2 regions of the Bradyrhizobium sp. 159 genome follow, and region 1 is predicted to be linked to the other one. Evidence: riboswitches for the same ligand, from Rfam matches in the RefSeq annotation. Region 1 holds a riboswitch; the other holds the start of a gene.
What was found. A riboswitch is a leader RNA that binds a small molecule or an ion and turns the genes downstream of it on or off. The one in region 1 is predicted to bind S-adenosylmethionine.

Region 1 (5,339 bases):
CGCCGAGGGCTACGCCGTTGTTGGCGTGCCAACCACGCAGCATCGCGCAGCTGATTTCGCCCGGCACGCCGCAGATTGCGGTGCCCCTCCAGATCCAGCGCGGCGGCGGGTAGCGGATCCAGGCCTTGGTGTCGCTCTCATACATGTATTCGACGTGCACACCGCCGATCCAGTTGGAGAGATAGTGGTATTGCGCGGCAGCCACCGCCGGCGGCAGATGACGGAGGCCGAGCTTTTCCAGCCCCGGCAGGAAGCGCTCCTGCTGCTGGCGGCGGAACACGCGGAAGACGAATTCAGCGGCATCCGCCGTGCCGCGCCGCGTGACCACGGTGAGGATCAGGCCGGTGAAGTAGGCGTGATAGAGATCGGCGACCGCGCGCCAGCGTTTCCATTGGGCTTGCTGCGCTGTGTCTGATGCGGCGGTCATGTTCGCTCCCGATCCTTGTTTTGTCGAATGTGTCACTGCACCCGGTGACAGGCAACATGGCACGCATGCAGACGCCCTGCACGACGGCCCGTCAATTCCGCATCACGAATTTTGCGCAGCCTTGGCCGCGCGTTCGCGCTCGATGCGCTCCGTCACGTCGCGCGCCATCGCGACCGATCCGAGCACGGCTCCGCCGGCATCCTGTACCAGCGCAAAGGTCATCTCAATGTAGAGCTTGCGCCCGCTCTTGTGCAGCGCGCGTGTCAGCGTCGGCTTGCCTGCAAGCTTCATCGTGCCGCTGGCCAGCGCAGCCTCGAAGCCTTTCCAGTGCGCGGCGCGCAGATGCTCGGGAATGATCAGATCGAGGTTCTGGCCGAGCGCCTCCCCGGCGGAGAAACCGAACAAGGCGGCCGATGCTCGATTCCAGCGCGTGATCGTGCCGGAGCGATCCGAATAGATCAGCGCGTCCGCGACGTCGTCGATGATTCTCGCGTCGAGTTGGGATGGATTGGTCATGACACCACCTCGCATGTAGCCCGGATTTGGGCCCGCATCCTGACACATACTCGGTGTCGTCACCCGACTTGATCGGGCGATCCAGTACTCCGCTGCGGAAGTTTTTTGCAACGAACTATCGCCGCAGAGTACTGGATGCCCCGGCCAAGCCGGGGCATGACAGCGGAGCGTGGGGCTAACACTACACCCGGAAATGCTTGCTCAGTTTCAGCCCCTGCGCCTGGTAGTTCGAGCCGATGCGCTGGCCGTACATCGCATCGGGACGCGCCAGCATCTTCTCGTAGACGAGGCGGCCGACGATCTGGCCATGCTCGAGGATGAAGGGCACCTCGCGCGAGCGCACCTCCAGCACGGCGCGCGCGCCTTGCCCGCCGGCACCGGCATAGCCGAAGCCGGGATCGAAGAAACCGGCATAATGCACGCGGAATTCGCCGACCAAGGGATCGAAGGGCACCATCTCCGCGGCGTAATCGGGCGGGACCTGCACGGCCTCTTTCGAGGCCAGGATGTAGAACTCGCCGGGATCGAGGATCAGGCTGCCGTCGGGACGGGCCGACATCGGCTCCCAAAAATCTTCCACCGCATAGCCCGAGCGGCGGTCGACGTCGACGACGCCGGTGTGGCGCTTGGCGCGGTAACCGACGAAGCCGTTGGCCTTCTCGCCGGAGAGGTCAACCGAGACAGCGACGCCGCCGGACAGATCTGCATCGTCGATGTCGACGAGGCGCTCGGTCGCATGCAAGCCATCGAGCTCGTCGGCATTGAGGATGGCGTCACCGGTGCGGAAGCGTACCTGGGACAGGCGCGAGCCCTCGCGCACCAGCACCGGAAACGTCTTCGGGCTGATCTCGGCATAGAGCGGGCCGTGATAACCGGCGCCGATCATGTCGAAGCGGCGGGTCCCGTCGGCGATCACGCGGGTGAAGACGTCGAGCCGGCCGGTCGAGCTCTTGGGATTCGCGGCCGCGACGATCTCCGGCGGCAGCGCGAGGCTCTCCAGCAGCGGCACGATGTAGACGCAGTTGGTCTCGAGCACCGCGCCGTCGGCAAGGCTGAACTCGTGCAGCTTCAATTCGTCGATGCGCTCGGCGACGGTGGCGCCGGGACCGGGCAGGAAGCTGGCGCGGACGCGATAGGCGATGTCGCCGAGGCGCAGATCGAGGCTCGCCGGCTGGATTTGGCTTTCGACGAAGTCGTAGGCGGGCAGGATCAGCCCCGCCTCTGCCATCGCCGCAATCATGCGGTCAGGCAGGATACCATTGGCGTCGGCAGCGACCGTGAACGTCAACCGGGGGTCCTCATCAAGGGGCAAACGCATCCCGAGATACGGGAAATACTAGCCTTTTACGGCTATCCGATGGACGCCTTGACGGAAAGGGCATTGCGGAATATGAGCATCACTTATCCCGTGGTGATTTGAGCCGGCCGGCTTGCAGCCACGTTAAATAAGTCGCTAAACAGGCCGGGGACCTCTGTGATCCCGGCCCGTGGAGATATCCAGGCCGGTTTTTTTGTGACCATTTTTTGCTCGAATGGTCATGTCGGAGGTCCTATGACGAAGTCGCCTGCCACTTACCGTCCCGAAACCCGCCTGGTCCATTCCGGCACCCTGCGCTCGCAATATGGCGAGACGTCGGAGGCGCTGTTCCTGACGCAAGGGTACGTCTACAACAGCGCCGAGGAGTGCGAGGCGCGGTTCAAGGGCGAGGACCCCGGCTTCATCTATTCGCGCTATTCCAATCCGACCATCGCGATGTTCGAGCGCCGCATGATCGAGCTCGAAGGCGCCGAAGCCGCTCGCTCGGCGGCCACCGGCATGGCCGCGGTGACGACTGCGATCCTGGCGCCCCTGAAGGCGGGCGATCATGTGGTGGCGTCGCGCGCGCTGTTCGGCTCGTGCCTCTATGTGGTGCAGGATCTGCTGCCGCGCTACGGTATCGAGACCACGCTGGTCGACGGCCTCGACCTCGACCAATGGCAGCGCGCTCTCAAGCCGAACACCAAGACGTTCTTCCTGGAGAGCCCGACCAATCCGACGTTAGATGTGCTCGACATTCCCTCGATCGCCGAGATCGCGCACAAGGGCGGCGCGCGACTGGTCGTCGACAACGTGTTCGCAACCCCGATCTGGCAGAGCCCGCTCGCGCTCGGGGCCGACGTCGTGGTCTATTCCGCGACCAAGCATATCGACGGCCAGGGCCGCTGTCTCGGTGGCATCATCCTGTCCTCGGAAGCCTTCATCGCCGAGCACATCCACAATTTCATGCGCCAGACCGGCCCGTCGATCTCGCCGTTCAACGCCTGGGTCCTGCTCAAGGGCCTGGAAACGCTGGGCGTGCGCGTGCGCGCGCAGACCGACACCGCAGCGCGCATTGCCGAGGTGCTGGCGAGCCATCCCAAGATCTCGCGGCTGGTCTATCCCGGCCGCGCCGATCATCCTCAGGCCGCGCTGGTGAAGAAGCAGATGCGTGGCGGCTCGACGCTGGTCGGCTTCGAGGTGAAGGGCGGCAAGCAGGCGGCGTTCCGCGTGCTCAATGAGTTGAAGCTGGCGAAGATCTCCAACAATCTCGGCGACGCCAAGAGCCTCGTCACGCATCCGGCCACTACGACGCATCAGCGTCTGAAGCCCGAAGACCGCGCCGCGCTCGGCATCAGCGAAGGCTTCATCCGCTTCTCCGCCGGGCTCGAGCATGCGGAAGATCTGATCGAGGATCTGACGGCGGCGCTGGAGAAGGCGTGATCTTCTTACCCTCCCCTGGAGGGGGAGGGTCGGCTCACATGGAGCGCAGCGAAATGTGAGACGGGGTGGGGTGACGGTCTTTCCGCATCCAACGCTGCCCGAGCGGAGAGATCACCCACCCCGCTCGCCTGTGCGCGATCGACCCTCCCCCTCCCAGGGGAGGGTGAAGCAACCTACATCGGCCGATACGTGCGCACATCCGCGGGCACGTTCACACCGAGCTTGATCTGGCCGACGGAGCGGATGATGTCATCGGCGAGGAGTTGGGCGAAGCATGCGTAGCCCCAATCGTTCATGTGCAGGCCGTCGGCGATAACGAAACTCTCGACCGGGATCGCCTGCTTCTCGTGCCAGTCGCGCATCACCTCGAAGCGCGGGAAGATGCCAACGTGACGGAGCTCGGCGACGTTGCCGAGCAGCTTCACCATCTTGCCGGCGCTCTCGGCGCGCTGGTTGACCGCCGGCGAATATTGCGGATCGACCAGCACGATGTCGGCGCCACCGGCGGCCTGGATGCGGCTGATGCCGTCCTCGACCAGTTTTGCGGTATCGGCGGGATCGAGATTGCGCAGCACGGCGTTGGTGCCGACCTGCCAGATCACGAGATCCGGATGCACGTCGATGACCTGCGTCTGGAGGCGCTTCATCATCTCGGGCGCATCCTCGCCACCGACGCCGGCATTGATGACGGTGATGTCAGCGGTCGGATAGTGCCGGCGCAGCTGTGCGGCGAGACGGTTCGGATAACTGAACTCCGGCGAGCTCGCACCGAATCCTGCGGTGGACGACGAGCCGAACGCGACGATGACGACGGGCTGGCCGGCGACGAGCTTGCTTGCGACACGCGGCAGCGAGCCCATCGCCTTCGAGCCGCCCTTCGGCGGCAGGCAGGGCACGCGGCTGAAGATGTCGCCGGCGGACTTTGCGACTTCCTTCACCTTGTCGATGGCGCGCGCCGTGACGCCGCGCTGCTCGGGGGACGTCGCGGCGACGGTGGTCTGGGAGGGCGGTGCGGCAGCGGAATCAGCCGGCTGCGCGGGCGTCGCCTGAGCGGCTTGCGTCTGCGCGCGCGGCTGCGAAGCGGGCATCAGCAGCAGCAGCGCCGCCGCCGCGGGCGCCAGCCATGACGTCAGGCAAAAAGGGCGGAGAGAACTCATTAACGCTAGACCTCAATTTTGCTGCTGGGCCGGCTCCAGATGGGCAGCATCAATCACGAACTGTGCCAACGCCCGGCCAAGGCAATCATGGACCTGTTTCGCCAGTTCAGGCCCGCGGGACGGGTTGAACAAGTCGAATTGGCCCTGATCATTCCATTGTCGCATGATCGCGAAACGGTCGAACAGCGGGACGTCGTGCTCCTGCGCCACCACACGCATATTATCGAGAAAAGGCTGCGCCGAGATCATGGTTTCGGTACGCGGACTGTACTGCAAATTCATCAAGACGACGTCAGCCCCTGCCTTTTGCAACGCGGTAACCCCTTCGGTTACCGCGCCGCGAAAATCGTCGGGATCGATGGATCGGATAGCATCCACGGTCCCGGTCTGCCAGATGACCAAAGTAGGCGTTTTTGCTTCCATCAGCTTAATGAAAGTGGACGCGGTCTCCCCTGCCGTTTTCTTGCTCTGTATTTCTACGGAGACGTGCACCACTTCG
Region 2 (5,339 bases), on a different contig from region 1:
CATGATCGGATTACCCCGCGCATCGATGCCGCTGATGATCCCGACATGGCCGCCGCGGCCGCCGCGCGACATCACCGCGATGGCGCCGACCTGCGGACCGGAGATGCGCGTGCCGTAGCGCGCGAACGAGCTCGCCATATCGGAGCCCGTGCCCTGATGCCCAGTATGTTGCAGCACCATGTTCATGAAGCGTGCGCACCACAGGCTGCCGCGTCCCGTGGGATTGCCGCCGAGATAGCGGCGAGCCTCGGACACGAGGCCCGATCCGCCGCCGAAACCGCCGCTGCTCATGGCGTTATTGGCCAAGCCGCTAGGGGCTATTCCATTAGTGGCCATGCCGCCGCTATTGGCGTTCGGATCATAGCTCGCCTGGGTGTTGGCGAATCCACTCGCCTGCAATCGCGCCGCGCTGCGCTCGAAGCGCGAGCTGCGGGCATGGTGGCGGTAGTGATGATGTCTGGCGTGGTGCACGTAAGCGTGCCGCTCTGCGCTATGGCGATGATGCGGCCGCGCTGAGGCCGGAGAAACGAACGCGACGACCGCCGCGAAGAAGAGCGCCAGCGCGACAACACAACGCGACAGGCGAGACGCAAACAACTCGAACATTCTTCATCCTTCGTTACACCCCCACTTCCCCGATCGGCCCGTGCACGGCCGACAACTACTTTGCGTATCAGAATCCCGATGTGGCGAGATCAAGACACGTCCTGGGAGATTTTGCGCGGAGGTTAACGGTGCTAGAACCCTCATGCGCGAACTGCAGAACGGCATTCCAATGCCGCAGCACTCTCAGGGAGAACCGCATGCCTTACGCCGTGACGAAGGATGATTGCCGTCTGTATTTCGAGGAAGCCGGCGCCGGCACGCCGATGATCTTCCTGCACGAGTTCGCGGCCGACTACACCAATTGGGAGCCGCAGATGCGCTACTTCTCGCGCGGCCATCGCTGCATCACTTACTCTGCGCGCGGCTACACGCCGTCCGACGTGCCCGATGGCGAGGCCTACACCTACACGCATTTCTACACCGACGCGCTCGCGGTGCTCGATCACCTCGGGATCGAGCGCGCGCATCTCGTCGGCCTGTCGATGGGGGCCTACTCCTCGCTTCAGATCGGGCTCAATGCGCCACAGCGCGCATTTTCGATGACGCTGGCCGGCGTCGGCTCGGGCTCCGAGATCGATAATCTCGACGCCTGGCGCAGGCAGTGCCGCGCCAATGCCGAGCAGTTCGAGGCGCTCGGCTCCGCGGAAGTCGCAAAGGTCACGCGCGAGGCGCCGAGCCGGATTCCCTTCCTGGTGAAGGACCCGCGCGGCCATACCGATTTCTACGCTGCCCTTGCTCGCCACGATGCCAAGGGATCGGCGCGCACGATGCGCGGCTTCCAGGGCGGCCGTCCCTCGATCTATACTATGACGGATGCGATCAGAGGCGTTGCAACGCCGGCGCTGATCATCTGTGGCGACGAGGACGATCCGTGCGTCGGACCGAGCCTGTTCCTGAAGAAGCATCTTCCGGCCGCAGGGCTCGCGATGTTTCCGAAGTCGGGCCACGTCCTCAACCTCGAAGAGCCCGCGCTATTCAACGAGAGCGTGGAGCGGTTCGTCACGCTGGTGGAAGCGGGCCGCTGGCCGGTGCGCGATCCGAGGTCGGTGGCAGCGCATTAGCGTATTGACGAAAGCCAATGCGGGCGCGCTGTCATCCCCCGCGAAGGCGGAGAATCCAGTACGCCGCGGCCTATCGTTTAATTACTCCCGTCTCGGCGCACCGGATCGCCCCGGTCCCGGCTCCGCCAAGGCTACGCCGAGGCCCACAGGAGTGCTCGGCCCGCCGAAGCCTTGGCGAAGGCGGCAAGCCGGGCGATGACAGTTGAGCGCGTTGATGGGGCTCGCCCAAATCTCGAATGACGAGAAACTATTTGCCCCCGCCCCTGCTCAGCAGAAACACGCCCTGCTCGCCGAACATGTTCCACACCCACCATGGCAGGTTCAGCGGCACCGGGCGGCCGTAGAGGTCGAGCGCGACCGAGCGCTCCATCTTGACGTTGATCTGGTCGCAGAGCTCGACAAAATCCTTGATGGTGCAGAAGTGGATGTTGGCGGTGTCGTACCAGGTTGCCGGCAGATTCTCCGTACGCGGCATGTGACCGCCGATCAGGAGCTGGAGCCGCATCTTCCAGAAGCCGAAATTCGGAAACGACACGATGGCGCGGCGGCCGATGCGCAGCAGGTTCTCCAGCACCACCCGCGGCTGCCGCGTCGCCTGCAGCGTCTGCGACAGGATCACGTAATCGAAGGCGTCGTCGGGATAGTTGACGAGGTCGGTATCGGCATCGCCCTGCACCACCGCGAGCCCCTTGGCGACGCAGCGGTTGACGCCCTCGCGCGACAGCTCGATGCCGCGGCCGTCGATCCCACGCGTTTCCAGCAGCTGGAGCAGATCGCCCTCGCCGCAGCCGACGTCGAGCACCTTCGAGCCCGGCTTGACCATCTCGGCAACGAGCAGATGATCGGCGCGAAACTGACCGGACGGCCCCGTCGCAACGCCGTTCAGCGGCAGCACCTCCTGTACCGACATCTTAGCCACCTTTGCCGTTGAGACCGCGGGCCTTGCCCGCGGATTGCAGGAAGGCCCGCGAGATGTCGAAGAATTCGGGGACGTCGAGCAGGAAGGCGTCGTGGCCGCGATCGGTCTCGATTTCGGCGAACGACACCCGAGCGCTTGATGCATTCAGCGCGTGCACCAGCGCGCGCGATTCCGATGTCGGGAACAGCCAGTCGCTGGTGAAGGAGACCACGCAGAAGCGGGTCTTGATGCCCACGAACGCCTTTGCCAGCACGCCACCATGATCGGCGGCGATGTCGAAATAATCCATCGCGCGCGTCAGATAGAGATAGGAATTGGCATCGAAGCGCTCGACGAAGGACGAGCCCTGATAGCGCAAATAGGACTCGACCTGAAAGTCGGCGTCGAACGAAAAGGTCGGCAGCTCACGGTCCTGCATGCGGCGGCCGAATTTCCGGTGCAGCGCAGCGTCTGAGAGATAGGTGATGTGCGCCGCCATCCGTGCCACCGCGAGGCCGCGATGCGGGTGGATACCATGGTCGGCATAGCCGCCATTGCGCCAATCGGGATCGGCCATCACGGCCTGGCGGCCGAGCTCGTGGAAGGCGATGTTCTGCGCCGAGTGCCGCGTCGAGCACGCGATCGCCAGCGCGGAGTACACGCGGGCAGGATAGGCCGCGGTCCATTGCAGCACCTGCATGCCTCCCATCGAGCCGCCCACCACCGCGAACAGCGTGTCGATGCCGAGCCGGTCGATCAGCATCGCCTGCGCGCGTACCATGTCGGGAATGGTGATGACGGGGAAATCGAGACCCCAGACCTTGCCCGTCGCGGGATTGATCGAAGCCGGCCCGGTCGAGCCCATGCAGCCGCCGATCACGTTGGAGCAGATGATGAAGTAGTGTTGAGGATCAAGCGGACGGCCGGGGCCGACCAGCGTCTCCCACCAGCCGGGCTTGCCGGTGACCGGATGCACGTTGGCGACATGCTGGTCGCCGGTCAGCGCATGGCAAACCAGAATGGCGTTGGAGCGATCGGCGTTCAGCTCGCCATAGGTCTGGTAGGCGATCTGGAACGGGGAGAGATCGATGCCGCAATCGAGCCGCAGCGGCTGATCGGCGCCGAAATGCATAACCTGCGAACTCGGATGATCTACCTCGTGCGATCGATCGTCGGCGCTGATCGCGGGACTCGGAATCGACTTGACGCTACCCATCTGAGCATCGACCTCGTTTGCGATCAGACTTACGACCGCAGTGACATCAGGCCATGAAAAACCCGGCCTGAACGATAGGTTCGGCCGGGATCGGAAGCGTCCCCGGCCTGTTTAGCGAGTTTTTTAACGTGGCTGCAAGCCGGCCGGCTCAAATGACCACGGAACAGGCAAAAACTTACTGTCTGGAGCGGTCTTCGTCAAGCCGCGGTCCGGATTAACCCAATTCGTCCCTGATACGTCGCCTGAAAAGGCCCAGCTTCTCCTCGCATTTCTCTTTGCTTTCGCGGCCTATCCTGCCTAATCAGGACATCGACCGCAGCGGTGACGGCACTGACCGATCCGCATTGGAACGCCTCTGAACAGCCGTTGTCAGTCATGTCCCAACGTCCGCCCGCGCCGCCATCGCTTCAGGAATTGCGCAAGGAGATCGACGCGATCGACGAGGGCATGCATCGCCTCCTGATGCAGCGCGGCGACATCATCCACCGCCTGATCCAGGTGAAGCAGACCCAAGAGGTCGGCTCCGCATTCCGGCCGGCGCGCGAGGCCGCCATGATGCGCGACCTCGTCCAGCGTCATCGCGGCATCCTGCCGCTCGACACGGTCGAGAGCATCTGGCGCGTCATCATCTCGACCTTCACCTATGTGCAGGCGCCGTTCTCCGTGCATGCCGACATCTCGGTGAGCGAGCCGGCGATGCGCGATTCCGCGCGCTTCCACTTCGGCTTCACCGTGCCCTACGTCGCGCATTTCAGCGCGCAGGCCGCAGTCGAGGCGGTGGCGAAATCCAAGGGCGACCTGGCGCTGGTCTCGGCGACCTCGAGCCGCACGCCGTGGTGGCTGGAGCTGGAAGCCGACGGCGCGCCCAAGATCATCGCGCGGATGCCGTTCGTCGAGCGCGCCGACCATCCGGCTGCACTGCCGGTGTTCGCGATCTCGCGCGTCGCCGACAGCGCGCTGGTGACTGAGGTCGAGACCTTCAGCGTGCGCGTCTCCGGCTGGAACGCCGAGGTCGCGCGCGCCCTGTCGCCGCTTGCCGAAATCGTGGCGGTGCCCGATACTGCCTTCGACGGCGCCGCCCTGCTGGTTTCGGTCACGAGCGCGACCAGCATCGACAAGATCAGGGCTGCCCTGATCGAGGCAGGGGCCTCGGTGCGCTCCACGGCCCTCGTCGGCAGCCACGCAACGCGCTATACGGTGCCCCCGACAGGGCCGAAATCGTAAGTCGCGAGCCGTCCCGCCAATCCGGAGTTGAAGATGTCCCGCCCCGTGCCGAATCCCGGCATTCTCGATATTGCGCCCTACACGCCCGGCAAGAGCCCGGTGCCGGAGCCGGGCCGCAAGGTGTTCAAGCTCTCGGCCAACGAGACGCCGTTCGGGCCCTCGCCGAAGGCGATCGAGGCGTTCAAGCGAGTGGCGGATCATCTGGAGGATTATCCGGAAGGCACCTCGCGCGTGCTGCGCGAAGCGATCGGCCGCAGCTTCGGTCTCGACCCCAACCGCATCATCTGCGGCGCCGGCTCCGATGAGATCCTCAATCTGCTCGCGCACACTTATC

Region 2: linked by a shared signal. The riboswitch ahead of IVA96_RS13650 (homoserine O-acetyltransferase) and the one ahead of IVA96_RS19010 (O-succinylhomoserine sulfhydrylase) in region 1 are both predicted to bind S-adenosylmethionine.

Annotation. Positions count from the first base shown of each region.
Region 1 is NZ_JADPKE010000068.1:42,614-47,952, forward strand. It holds gene IVA96_RS18995 (hypothetical protein) at 1-427, opposite strand, end outside; gene IVA96_RS19000 (PAS domain S-box protein) at 530-943, opposite strand; gene IVA96_RS19005 (2'-deoxycytidine 5'-triphosphate deaminase) at 1,125-2,231, opposite strand; SAM riboswitch at 2,342-2,421, shown strand; gene IVA96_RS19010 (O-succinylhomoserine sulfhydrylase) at 2,496-3,683, shown strand; gene IVA96_RS19015 (SGNH/GDSL hydrolase family protein) at 3,857-4,840, opposite strand; gene IVA96_RS19020 (SGNH/GDSL hydrolase family protein) at 4,853-5,339, opposite strand, start outside.
Region 2 is NZ_JADPKE010000051.1:25,418-30,756, forward strand. It holds gene IVA96_RS13635 (TIGR02594 family protein) at 1-606, opposite strand, end outside; gene IVA96_RS13640 (alpha/beta hydrolase) at 804-1,667, shown strand; gene metW (methionine biosynthesis protein MetW) at 1,915-2,577, opposite strand; gene IVA96_RS13650 (homoserine O-acetyltransferase) at 2,579-3,781, opposite strand; SAM riboswitch at 3,872-3,951, opposite strand; gene IVA96_RS13655 (chorismate mutase) at 4,157-5,005, shown strand; gene hisC (histidinol-phosphate transaminase) at 5,039-5,339, shown strand, end outside.